3 regions of the Actinomadura geliboluensis genome follow, and region 1 is predicted to be linked to each of the others. Evidence: riboswitches for the same ligand, from Rfam matches in the RefSeq annotation. Region 1 holds a riboswitch; each other region holds the start of a gene.

Region 1 (4,067 bases):
CGCCCAGCGCGTTGCGGGCCTCCGCCGGCTGCGTCTCGATCACCCGTCCGCCCACGCCCGCCTGGATCGCGATGATCCCGATGCTGTGCGCGACCATGTCGTGCAGCTCGCGGGCGATCCGGAGCCGCTCGGCGGCGACGGCCTGCGCGGTCTCCCGCTCGCGCATTGCCTCCGCATGCGCGCGCCGCACCCGCAGCGAGTTGCCCGTCATCCACACGACGACCATCGCCAGGACGATGGTGAGCAGGAGCACCTCGTCCGCCATCAAGAACGCCGCGACCGACAGCAGTTGCAGGACGCCGGTGACGACCGCCACGGCGCCCGAGACCCAGCGCGGCCGTGTCGCCGCGATGTAGCAGACCGCGAGATCGGTGAGCAGGATCTGCCCACCCGCGACGACGCCGTTCGGCGTCTCCGACAGGGCCAGGATCCAGGAGAAGAGCAGGATCGCGTGGGCCGGGAGGGGGTTCCGCCGCAGCAGCGCGGCGACGAGCACGGTGAGGCCGACGCAGAGCAGGATGTCCAGTTCCCGCGAGATGAACCGCCCGGTGGAGAGGGCGAGGAACAGGACGCCGGGATAGAGCGCGGCTCCCGACCAGGCGAGAACCGCGCCGCTGAGACGGCGCACTCGGGCTGACATGGGCCGATCGTAACCGCCGGCCGTTCTCCCGCACATTGGCCCGCGGGCGTAATCCCACGGGCTAACGGGCGTTCCGCAAATGTGTGCGACGGCCCGATGCGCAAAAACTGGGCCCATCGACACCGTTATCCGCATGAAACGCTGGATACCACTGCTCTTGGCCATCGAAGTCGCAGCAATAGCAGTATTCTCCATCACCTACGACTCGCTGGATTTCCGCATCTACTGGCTGGGCGGAGACGCCATAACCGACGGGACCCGCCTCTACACGGAGCAGCTGGCCGACCACTGGTTCACCAACACCCCCTTCTTCGCCGCCCTCTTCACCCCCCTCTCCCTGCTGCCCCTCACCCTGGCCCGCGTGATCTGGCAATTCGCCGCACTGGCCGCCTTCATATGGGCATGCAGAATCACGATGAAACTGACCGGCCGCCACGTCCCCCTCATCGCCGTCGTAGCGGGCGGCCTCCTTCTGGAACCGGTCTACCACTCGTTCTTCCTGGGCCAGGTCAACCTCTTCCTGCTGGCCCTCGTCCTGGCCGACATGCACCGCGCCGCCCAAGGCCGCCCCGCCGGAATCGCCATCGGCATCGCGACCGCGATCAAACTGACCCCAGCCATCTTCGTCGTCCTGCTCCTACTGACGAGGCGCTCGAAGGACGCCGTGACCGCCACGGCCACCTTCGCCACCTGCACCCTGCTGACCTACGTCATCGCGCCGGAAGCGTCCCGCGTCTATTGGCTGGACACTTTCTACGACACGTCCCGGGTGGGCGTCCCGTACATCAGCAACCAATCCCCCTACGGCACCCTGAACCGCATATTGCGCGGCACGGCCGAAGTGGGTGACTGGTACACCGCCATCCCGCTGACGATCGCCGCGATCGGCTTGACGATCGCCGTCCTCTGGGCAAGAAGAGGCGACTGGCTGACCGCCACAGCCGTCACAGGCGCGACCGGCCTACTGGTCTCCCCCATCTCCTGGGCGCACCACTGGGTATGGATCGTCCCCGCCCTGGCGGTACTCCTCAGAAACAACAACCGGAAAACCGCCCTGGCCGCCTACGCCCTCTTCGCACTCTCCCCGCTCTGGTGGACGCCCCACAACGGCCACCCGCTCCAATACGGCTTCCACATCTTCCTGACCCCGATCGCCAACTGCTACCTGCTGGCCGGCGTGGCCTTCCTGGCCCACATGGCGATCCGCCTCAGGACCGCCCCGCCCACCGATCAAGGTGAACGGCGGCATCCAGCTCCCGCCGCTGCCGCCACCCGTGCCGTTCGAGATCCGGAGCGGATTGCAGACGGCTGACCGGCCCCAGACACAGCCAGGCGACCGGACGAACGTCCCCCGGAATGCCGAGCAACTCACGCACAAAGACCTCGCGGTAGAACGAAACCCACCCCACCCCCAAACCCTCCGCCGTAGCGGCCAGCCACAAGTTCTGAATGGCCAGGCAGACCGAGTACAGTCCAGCATCGGCGATCGCATGCCGCCCCAAAACCGCAGGCCCACCCCGAGCAGCGTCGTACGTGACCACAACCGAAAGAGTGGACTCCAGAACCCCATCAATCTTGATCTTCCCGAACCGCTCAGCCGCATCCCCTCGCAAGTCACGAGCGAATACAGCCCTCTCCCCCTGGACATGCTCATAGAAGGCACGCCGAAGCCGAACGTCCCTCACCAGAATGAAATCCCAGGGCTGCGACAGCCCCACGCTCGGCGCGGCATGCGCCGCCGCGAGCACCCGGTCGAGGACGTCCCGCGGAATGGGCGCACCGGTGAACTCGGCGCGCACATCGCGGCGACGGTGGATGACGTCGTAAAGCTCCATGGCAGGCTCCCGCTGCGTAGGGCCGCCGCAAGGCGGCCGCGTGGAGCGGGGCCGGTCTTCGGACTCCCGGATCGACGCTGGACCGCCCGCCTTCCCAGCCTTCCGGCCAGTGGCCGCGCAAACGCGCGTGGACGACAGCTCCCCGGTCACCGCGGCGGGCCCGTGCCGGATTCACACCGGCTTCCCGATTCTCCCCACGAAGGGGCACCCCGCGTCAGTCAATGCCACCGGCGACTCTACAGCCGTCAGTCGTCACGAACGAAGGCCGTATCAACGAGCCCCAGCCAAGCACCCTGGTCATCTGCGAGCGGCCGCGCCAACGGCAACGACACGAACCGGCAGGCGAACGTCAACCCCGCATCGCCCCCGTCACCATCCACCACGTGCTCCCAGGCGTCAGCCACAGAGGCCCCCGCGACAAGATGAAAGAACGACGTCCGGCGAGACTCCCCAGTACACGGATGCGGCTTCTCCTCCACGGCAATCCGCCGAACAACCGAGACATCGCTCAGCCCCGTCTCCTCAAAAACCTCCCGCAAAACCGCCCGCACCAAGCCTTCACCACCCCTGACACCACCCGCAGGCACCTGAGTCCCCGCTTCCGGCATCCCCACGTGATCAAAAACGAGCAGTTCAGGACCAGGCCCGTACCTGATCACATAAGCGGCGACACGAATCCTGGGCAGGCTCAACCGCCAGGACCGCCCTCCGCTCCCACAAGCGACAACCGACCCGGCGGCGGATACGGCAGGTCCGGCCGCGACTCGGCGGAAAGCCCATCAAGAGCCAGCTCGAGATAACGCCGCCAAGCCTGTGGCTCATGATCCAGTAGCGGCGCCGCCGTGTGCTGGATGCCGCTCAGCAGCAGGACCACATCGGTGCCGGTGACGTCCGGCCGCACGGCCCCCTGCCGCCGCGCACGGTCGGTGATCCCCTCCGCGACGTCGCGCAGCCGCTGGATCGCCTCCCGCACCTGCTCGCTCTGCAGGGAAGGCCGGCCGACGACCTCGCAGAACGCCCGGTCCCTGACGAAGATCTCCACCCCGGCGGCCATGAACTCCCGCAGCGCCCGCCCCGGATCGTCGGCCTCCAGCAGCGCGGTCCCGGTGCTCTCCAGCTCGTCCAGCATGCCGAGCATGATCGCCGCCAGCAGGTCGGCCTTGGAGGAGAAGTGCCGGAAGACCGTGCCCTTGCCCACCCCGGCGCACTCCGCGATCTCGCCGATGGACACCTCGACCCCGCGCTCGGCGAACGTCCGGGCCGCCGCGTCCAGCAGCAGCCGGCGGTTCCGCACCGCATCACTGCGCGACGGGACGCTCCTGGCCATGTGCCGCTCCTTCCTCCGGCGACCACTCTACCTAACGTGACCAATCGGTCCGCTTATGAGCTACTCTAAGGTGACCACCCGGTCCGCTTACTGTCTGACCGGAGCGCAGACCGCACATCGAAGGGAAAGCCATGAACGACAAGCTCGACGGAAAGATCGTCCTGGTCACCGGCGCGTCCTCAGGCATAGGCGAGGCAACCGCACTGGCCCTGTCAGCCGCAGGCGCGAACCTGGCCGCCGGCGCCCGCCGAGCCGACCGCCTGGC
Region 2 (4,067 bases), on a different contig from region 1:
CCCGCTCGCGGCGAGCGCCTCCTTCGACTCGGCCGCGCCGATGAACCCGACCGGGATCCCGAGCACCGCCGCCGGACGCCCCGCGCCCGCCGCCACCAGCTCCAGCAGCCGGAACAGCGCGGTCGGCGCGTTGCCGATCGCCACGACCGACCCCTCCAGCCGGTCCAGCCACAGGTCGAGCGCCGCCGCGCTGCGCGTGGTGCCGAGCCGCTCCGCCAGCGCGGGCACCTCCGGTTCGCCCAGCGCGCACACCACGTCGTTGCCCGCCGGCAGCCGCGCGCGCGTGATACCGGACGCGACCATCCGCGCGTCGCACAGGACCGGCGCGCCGTCGAGCAGCGCCGCCCGCGCCCGCGCCACCACCCCCGGCGACCAGCCCAGATCCCGGACGAGGTCGGTCATCCCGCAGGCGTGGATCATCCGCACCGCGACCCGCGCGACGTCGTCCGGCAGGCCCGACAGGTCGGCCTCCGCGCGGATCGTCGCGAAGGACCGCCGGTAGATCTCGGCGCCGTCCCGGACGTACTCCATCACCGCTGCTCCTCAAGCATGTTCAGCACGACTCAGCCGTTCTCAGCCGACTCAGGCGCTCTCAGCACGACGGGGCCGCGGGGCGTCCCGCAGTGCCGCTCGCATCCCGTCCAGTGGACGGGCGTCTCGGGTGCGCGCTCCAGCCCGGCGACCCACCGCCGCGCCGCGCCCAGCACATCGCCGCGCGACTTCGCGCAACCGGGGCTCCCCGTGCAGGCGGTGACGCCGACCCATGGCGACGCGGCGTCGACCGCGAACCTCGCCTCAGCCAGCACCGCCGCGACCTCTCCCGCCTCGCCGGAGGCCAGGTCCCGCAGCACGGCGCTCCGCCACGGCGTGATCCGCACGCTGCCGGAGACCCCGGCGAGCGCCTCGGCCTGCGCGCCCGACATCCGCCCGAGCGGCGGCACGACCTCCAGCGCGACGAGCCCGTCCCGCTGCCGGACGACCCCGGCGCGCGGCGGCCGGGGCTCAGGAGGCGCGCCGGGCTCTTCCGCGCTCGCGCCGAGCCGCCCGGCGATGAGCCGCGCGCCGTCCGGCACCTCCGCCACCCGCCACGCGTCCCCCCGGACGTCGAGGAATCCCTCCGCAGCCGCGACCAGCAGCGCGACCGCGTCACCGGCCGGAAGGGAGACCCGCGTCCCGGCGATGTGGAGGCCGTCCGGCGCGTAGGTCAGGTCGGCGTCCAGGCCGGCGGCGTCGCCGGTGCCGTCGTCCAGCGCGAACAGGAAGCGGCCCGGCAGACCGGCCAGCCGCGGGTTCGCGCACAGCACCCGGTCGAGGGCCGTGACCAGCGGATCCGTCGCCAGCACGCCGCGCGGGCCGCGCCCGCCGAGCGGGGACGCGACGATGTTGCGCACCCGCTCGTGGGACGGCGACGGCAGCAGCCCCGCCGCCTCCAGGCGCGCCGCGAGCGCCGCCGGATCGCGGACGCCGCGCAGCTGCGCGTTGCCGCGCGAGGTGAGTTCGATCACGTCGCGGCCCAGCTCGCGGGCGGCGGTGCCGAGCACTCCGAGCTGCGCGGACGACACCGCGCCGCCCGGCACCCGGACGCGCGCCAGCGGTCCGTCGGCGGCGTCGTGGGTGCGCAGCGCACCGGGGCACGCGTCGGCGTGCGGTCTGGCAATCGGCACGGGGAGGATGTTAACCACACTTTGCGGGCGGGCCGCGCTGCCGTACTCTTCTCCCCAGGCGATGGCAATGGGAGGAAGCCGGTGTGAATCCGGCGCGGTCCCGCCACTGTGACCGGGGAGCGAACCCCGCTTGAGGCCACTGTCCGCACGGACGGGAAGGCCGGGGCGAGCATCGATCCGGGAGCCAGGAGACTCCTGCCGTCGCGACACCCGCTACCGGGGCGAGGACCCCAGGGGAGGAACGGCCGTGTCCGCTGGCACCGTGCTGCTGCTGTCGACGTCCGACACCGATCTGCTGAGCGCCCGCGCGTCCGGCGCCGCCTACCGCCTCGGCAATCCCGCCCGGCTCACCGCCGCCGACCTGCCCGGCCTGACCGAGGGCGCCGACGTCGTCGTGGTCCGGCTGCTCGGCGGCCGGCGCGCCTGGGAGGACGGGCTCGACGCGCTGCTCGCCGGCCCCCGCCCGGTCGTCGTCCTCGGCGGCGAGCAGGCCCCCGACGCCGAGCTGATGGAGCTGTCCCGGCTCCGCGGCGGGGTCGCCGGCGGCGTGTGCGCCGAAGCCCACGCCTACCTCGCGCACGGCGGGCCCGCCAACCTCGCCGAGCTGCACGCGTTCCTCACCGACACCCTGCTGCTGACCGGGCGCGGGTTCGCGCCCCCGGCCGCCACGCCGACGTGGGGACGGCTCGAACGCGAGCCCCGCACCACCGAGGGCCCCGTCGTCGGCGTGCTCTACTACCGCGCCCACCACATGGCCGGGAACACCGCGTTCGCCGAGGCGCTGTGCGCGGCCGTCGAGGACGCGGGCGGGCAGGCCATGCCCGTCTTCTGCTCGTCCCTGCGCACCGCCGAACCCGAGCTGCTCGACACCCTCCGCCGGGCGGACGTGCTGGTCGTGACCGTCCTCGCGGCGGGCGGGTCCAAGCCCGCGACCGCCGGGGCCGGCGGCGACGACGAGGCGTGGGACGTCGGCGCCCTCGCCGCGCTCGACGTCCCGATCCTGCAGGGCCTGTGCCTCACCACGAGCCGCGCCGACTGGGAGGCGAGCGACGACGGGCTGTCCCCGCTGGACGCCGCGTCGCAGGTCGCGATCCCCGAGTTCGACGGCCGCATCATCACCGTCCCGTTCTCGTTCAAGGAGATCGACGAGGACGGCCTCACCGTGTACCGGGCCGACCCGGAGCGGGCCGCGCGCGTCGCCGGGATCGCCGTCCGGCACGGCCGCCTGCGGCACACTCCGCCCCCCGAGCGCCGCGTCGCCGTGATGCTGTCGGCGTACCCGACCAAGCACTCGCGCGTCGGGAACGCCGTCGGGCTCGACACCCCGGCGAGCACCGTCCGGCTGCTGGCCCGCCTCCGCGACGCGGGCCACGACCTCGGCGAGGGCTTCCCCGGCGTCGGCGACTCCGCGGACGGCTCCGCCGGCGACCTGGACGGCGACGCGCTGATCCACGCGCTCATCGCCGCCGGCGGCCAGGACGAGGACTGGCTCACCGAGGAGCAGCTCGCGGGCAACCCGGTCCGCATCTCCGCCGCGTCCTACGAGCGCTGGTACCGGACGCTCCCCGAGGAGCTGCGCGGCGAGATGGAGCTGCACTGGGGGCCGCCGCCCGGGCAGCTGTTCGTCCAGGACGGCGACATCGTCCTCGCCGCGCTGCGCGCCGGCAACGTCGTCGTCATGGTGCAGCCGCCGCGCGGCTTCGGGCAGAACCCCATCGCGATCTACCACGACCCCGACCTGCCGCCCAGCCACCACTACCTGGCCGCCTACCGGTGGCTGTCGGACGAGTTCGGCGCGCACGCGATCGTCCACGTCGGCAAGCACGGCAACCTGGAATGGCTGCCGGGCAAGGCCGCGGGCATGTCGGCGTCGTGCGGCACCGACGCCGCGCTCGGCGACGTCCCGCTGATCTACCCGTTCCTCGTCAACGACCCGGGGGAGGGGACGCAGGCCAAGCGCCGCGCGCACGCCGTCCTCGTCGACCACCTGGTCCCGCCGATGGCCCGCGCCGAGACCTACGGCGACATCGCCCGCCTCGAACAGCTGCTGGACGAGCACGCGACGATCGCCGCGATGGACCCGGCGAAGCTGCCCGCGATCCGCGCCCAGATCTGGACGCTGATCCAGGCCGCGAAGCTCGACCACGACCTCGGCCTGGACGACCGCCCGCACGACACCGAGTTCGACGACTTCCTCCTGCACGTGGACGGCTGGCTGTGCGAGGTGAAGGACGCGCAGATCCGTGACGGCCTCCACGTCCTCGGGCAGCCGCCGGAGGGCGCGGCCCGCGTCGACCTGGTGCTGGCGATGCTGCGCGCCCGGCAGATGTGGTCGGGACGGGAGACGCTGCCCGGCCTGCGCGAGGCGCTCGGCCTGACCGAGGACGGCACCGAGGCCCTCGC
Region 3 (4,067 bases), on a different contig from region 1:
CCCGACCGGCGTCCGCCCGCGAAGCTGCTGCCGGCGCTGCTGGCCGCCCAACCGGCCACGGCCGGCTGGCTCCCCGACGACATGGGCGAGGAGCTGCGGCAGCGAGAGGACACCCTCGTCCTGGACCTGCGGACGCTCGCCAGGGCCCACACACGGCGACGGCTGCTGATCGGCGGGGCCGCCGCCGCTGGACTGGCCGTCATCGGCGGCGGAACCGCCGCGGCGCTGGCCACGACCCAGAACGGGAAGGGGCATCGTCTCTCCCCGCCGAAGTTGCTGTGGCGAACCGCGATCGACGGCGAGGACGACGTCACCCTCGACGTCCTTTCCCGCTCCATCATCTCGTCCGCCGACAGGGTCTTCGAGGACGAGGTCCGCTGCTACTCGCTGGCCACCGGACGGCAGATCTGGACCCGAGGCGACCAGACGCTCATCGGCCCAACGCTCATCTACACGATGGCCGGCTCCCGCATGGTCGCCATGGACGAGTCCCAGACGGTCAAGTGGACCTACAACGCACCGGCGAAATACCGATTCCCCGAACTCATGGTGTCGGCCGACAGGCTGCTGGCTCTCAGCGGGGATCGAACGATCACCGGCCTGGACCCCACCACCGGCCGCCGCCTCTGGATCCGCCAGTGGCCGCAGGCGTCGTCCATCATTCTCATCGGCATCCAGGGGCGCACCCTCCTTGGCCAGACGACCACGGAGAAAGGCGAGAACCGGTACCACGCGCTCAACATCACCACGGGCGCCGTCCGATGGTCCAAGCCGCGCGAGACGATGCTCATGGTGCCGGGCGACGGTGACCTGATCTTCAGCAGTTCCTCCCACACCACTCTCGACGCGTTGTCGGTCGACACCGGCCAGAAGGCCTGGAGCGCCGACCTTCCCAACGCCGCAAGGGCCCCGGACAACAAGGACGCGCTCTCCCTCAACGCGACCGTGGCCAATGGGCTGGTCTACCTGAACGGGCCGACCATCTACGCCCTGGACGCGGCCACCGGCCGACAACGGTGGACCTACACGCCGACCTCACCGGGCGGCCACGCCTTCCTACTCGACGGAAGATGCGCCTACATCTTGGACAGCCCGCATCTTGTCGCCCTCGATGCCCGCACCGGCAAGCGTCTCTGGTCCGTCAACACCCCCGCGTCCAAGACCGTCCCACTGATCGCCGCCGGCGGGCTGATCTGCACCGGCGTGGCAGGCACCACGGACTCGGGGCTCTATGCGTGGGACGCCAAGACCGGCGAAATCATCTGGAACTACCCCACAACAACCCCCGTCTCTACCAAGCAATGGGAATTCAGCACCAGCGGCTCCATCCTCGCCGCCGCACACGGCAACGCACTCCTCGCCTTTCGCCTCGTCTGAACTGGTGTCCATCCCGAACGGCGACCGCATGTGATCAAATGATGGCATGAACGCGATCTGGGGAAGCGTCGTCGCCGTGGTGGGCACACTGCTAGGCGTGCTGGTCTCTGCCATGACTCAGCGATGGAACTCCACCCGTTCCGAGCGCCTCACACGGGAGCGGCAGCTATGGGAGGAACAACTCACCGCGTTCAGCAGCTTCGCCGGCGCGCTCGTCGACTATCGCCGCGCCGAGTACGACCGTGCCCACAGAAGTTTGGACGCACCTGATTCCACTGCCCATCACGACGCTCGCGAAGAATCCTATCGCGCACGCGCAACAGCCCAGCAGGAATTGTTCCGCGTTCAACTTCTGTCCGACAGTACTGGGCTGTTCCAATTGGCGGAGCAGGCTTTCGTCGCCACCGAGGAGATTCACGAAGCAGCCACCAAAGAGGAAGTGAAACACAGCGGCGAGCGGGCAAAGCAGGCACTCGCCATCTTCGTTGAAGAGGCAGGGGGTCTGGTCCGCAGACCACATTGGCCGTCGGCCGGTGTGCAGGGCTAGACTCGTTGTGCGGATGGTTCACCCGCGCCCTGGTGGTGCGGGTGTCGTAAGAGGGAACCCGGTGAGAATCCGGGACTGCCCCGCAGCGGTGAGCGGGAACGACCGCCGTCATAGGCACTGGGCCCACGGTCTGGGAAGCGACGGCCAGTAGGACGCCCTACTCCGGTAGGAGCGACGTCCGCGAGTCCGAAGACCTGCCTCCGCCCGCGCGCCGGCCGGCGCGCGGTGGTCTGCGGCCTCGTGGGAGGGTCGGCGGCCGGCGCACACGCATGCACGGCGTGGGTCCGTCCCCTTCCGCAGCGCCGCCTGTGGCACAGCGAGGGAAGCCGCCATGAGAACCACGATCCTCGGATATCCCCGTATCGGGGCGAACCGTGAACTGAAGTCCGCCACCGAGGGCTACTGGGCCGGACGCATCGACGCCTCCGCCCTGGAGGTGGCCGTCGCGGACCTGCGCGGCTCCGTGTGGAGGGAACTGCACGACGCGGGCCTGGACATGGTCCCGTCCAACACGTTCTCCTACTACGACCAGGTGCTCGACACCAGCGTGCTGGTCGACGCGGTACCCGACCGCTACCGGCACCTGGACGGGCTGGACCGGTACTTCGCCATGGCGCGCGGCGTCCAGGACGTCCCAGCGCTGGAGATGACCAAGTGGTTCGACACCAACTACCACTACATCGTCCCCGAACTCGGTCCGGACACCCGGTTCCGGCTGGCCGAGGGCGCCGACGCCAAACCGCTGGCGGAGTATCGGCAGGCCAAGGCGCTGGGCATCGAGACGCGGCCGGTGCTCGTCGGCCCCCTCACGTACCTGCTGCTCGCCAAATCCGCTCCGGGGGCGCCCGCGGGGTTCCGTCCGCTCGACCTGCTCGACGGGCTGGTGGACGTGTACGCGGAGCTGCTGGAGAGGCTGGCCGGGGCCGGCACCGATTGGGTGCAGTTGGACGAGCCCGTCCTGGTCGGTGACCGGACCGACGAGGAACTCGCCGCGCTCGAACGCGCCTACGCGCGGCTGGGCGGGCTGCCGGCCAGGCCGCGCCTGCTCGTCGCCACCTACTTCGGCACGGTCGGCGCCGACGCGCTGCGCATCCTCGGCGGCACCCGTGTGGAGGCCGTCGGCCTCGACCTCGTCGCCGGGCCGCGCAACGTGGACGTGCTCGCCTCGATCGGCGGGCTGCCGCGCAAGACCGTCGTCGCGGGCGTGGTGGACGGCCGCAACGTCTGGCGCGCCGAACCGCACCGCGCCAAGGCCGCCTACGCGGTGCTGCTGGGCCTGGCCGACCAGGTGATCGTGAGCACCTCCTGCTCACTGCAGCACGTCCCGATCGACCTGGACGCCGAGACCGGCCTCGATCCGGCGGTGCGGGAACGGCTGGCGTTCGCGCGGCAGAAGGTCGCCGAGGTCGTCGCACTCGGCGAGGCGCTGCGCCTGGAGAAGCCTCCCGCCGACGCTCGGGCGCAGGCTCCTTCGCCGGACGTCGACGACGGCGTCCGGGCCCGCGTGGCCACGCTCGCCGACGCTCGCCGCGGTGACCGCGCCACCCGGTTCGCCGCCCAGCGGGACGCGCTGAAGCTGCCCGAGCTGGCGACGACCACGATCGGCTCCTTCCCGCAGACCTCCGCCATCCGCAAGGTCCGCGCCGACCACCGGGCGGGCCGTATCACCGACGACGCCTACGAAGCGGCGATGCGGGACGAGATCGCCCGGGTCATCGCGCTGCAGGAGGACCTCGGGCTCGACGTGCTCGTCCACGGCGAACCCGAACGCAACGACATGGTCCAGTACTTCGCCGAGCGGCTCGACGGCTACGCCGCCACCGAGCACGGATGGGTGCAGTCCTACGGCTCCCGGTACGTGCGGCCGCCGATCCTGCACGGCGACGTCGCCCGTCCCCGGCCGATGACCGTCGCATGGGCCGCCTACGCGCAGTCGCTGACGGGCAAGCCGGTCAAGGGCATGCTGACCGGCCCGGTCACCATGCTCGCCTGGTCGTTCGTCCGCGACGACCAGCCGCTCGCCGACACCGCCCGCCAGGTCGCCCTCGCGCTGCGCGACGAGATCGCCGATCTGGAGGCGGCCGCCATCCGGATCGTCCAGGTCGACGAACCCGCGCTGCGGGAACTGCTGCCCCTGCGCCGG

What was found. Region 1 has a riboswitch for cobalamin ahead of bluB (5,6-dimethylbenzimidazole synthase). Riboswitches for the same ligand answer to the same signal wherever they lie in the genome.
Region 2: it holds a riboswitch for cobalamin, as region 1 does, so the genes downstream of both, cobN (cobaltochelatase subunit CobN) here and bluB (5,6-dimethylbenzimidazole synthase) in region 1, are expected to answer to the same signal.
Region 3: it holds a riboswitch for cobalamin, as region 1 does, so the genes downstream of both, metE (5-methyltetrahydropteroyltriglutamate--homocysteine S-methyltransferase) here and bluB (5,6-dimethylbenzimidazole synthase) in region 1, are expected to answer to the same signal.

What each region holds. Positions count from the first base shown of each region.
Region 1 covers NZ_JBICUA010000023.1:6,485-10,551, reverse strand. The annotation lists gene ACGFI1_RS43470 (sensor histidine kinase) at 1-640, opposite strand, end outside; gene ACGFI1_RS43465 (glycosyltransferase 87 family protein) at 774-1,952, shown strand; gene bluB (5,6-dimethylbenzimidazole synthase) at 1,849-2,475, opposite strand; cobalamin riboswitch at 2,508-2,702, opposite strand; gene ACGFI1_RS43455 (NUDIX hydrolase) at 2,721-3,167, opposite strand; gene ACGFI1_RS43450 (TetR/AcrR family transcriptional regulator) at 3,164-3,802, opposite strand; gene ACGFI1_RS43445 (SDR family NAD(P)-dependent oxidoreductase) at 3,934-4,067, shown strand, end outside.
Region 2 covers NZ_JBICUA010000003.1:748,140-752,206, forward strand. The annotation lists gene ACGFI1_RS13665 (precorrin-8X methylmutase) at 1-531, opposite strand, end outside; gene ACGFI1_RS13670 (precorrin-3B synthase) at 564-1,664, opposite strand; cobalamin riboswitch at 1,736-1,859, shown strand; gene cobN (cobaltochelatase subunit CobN) at 1,912-4,067, shown strand, end outside.
Region 3 covers NZ_JBICUA010000007.1:322,040-326,106, forward strand. The annotation lists gene ACGFI1_RS23840 (serine/threonine-protein kinase) at 1-1,377, shown strand, start outside; gene ACGFI1_RS23845 (hypothetical protein) at 1,424-1,924, shown strand; cobalamin riboswitch at 1,922-2,139, shown strand; gene metE (5-methyltetrahydropteroyltriglutamate--homocysteine S-methyltransferase) at 2,256-4,067, shown strand, end outside.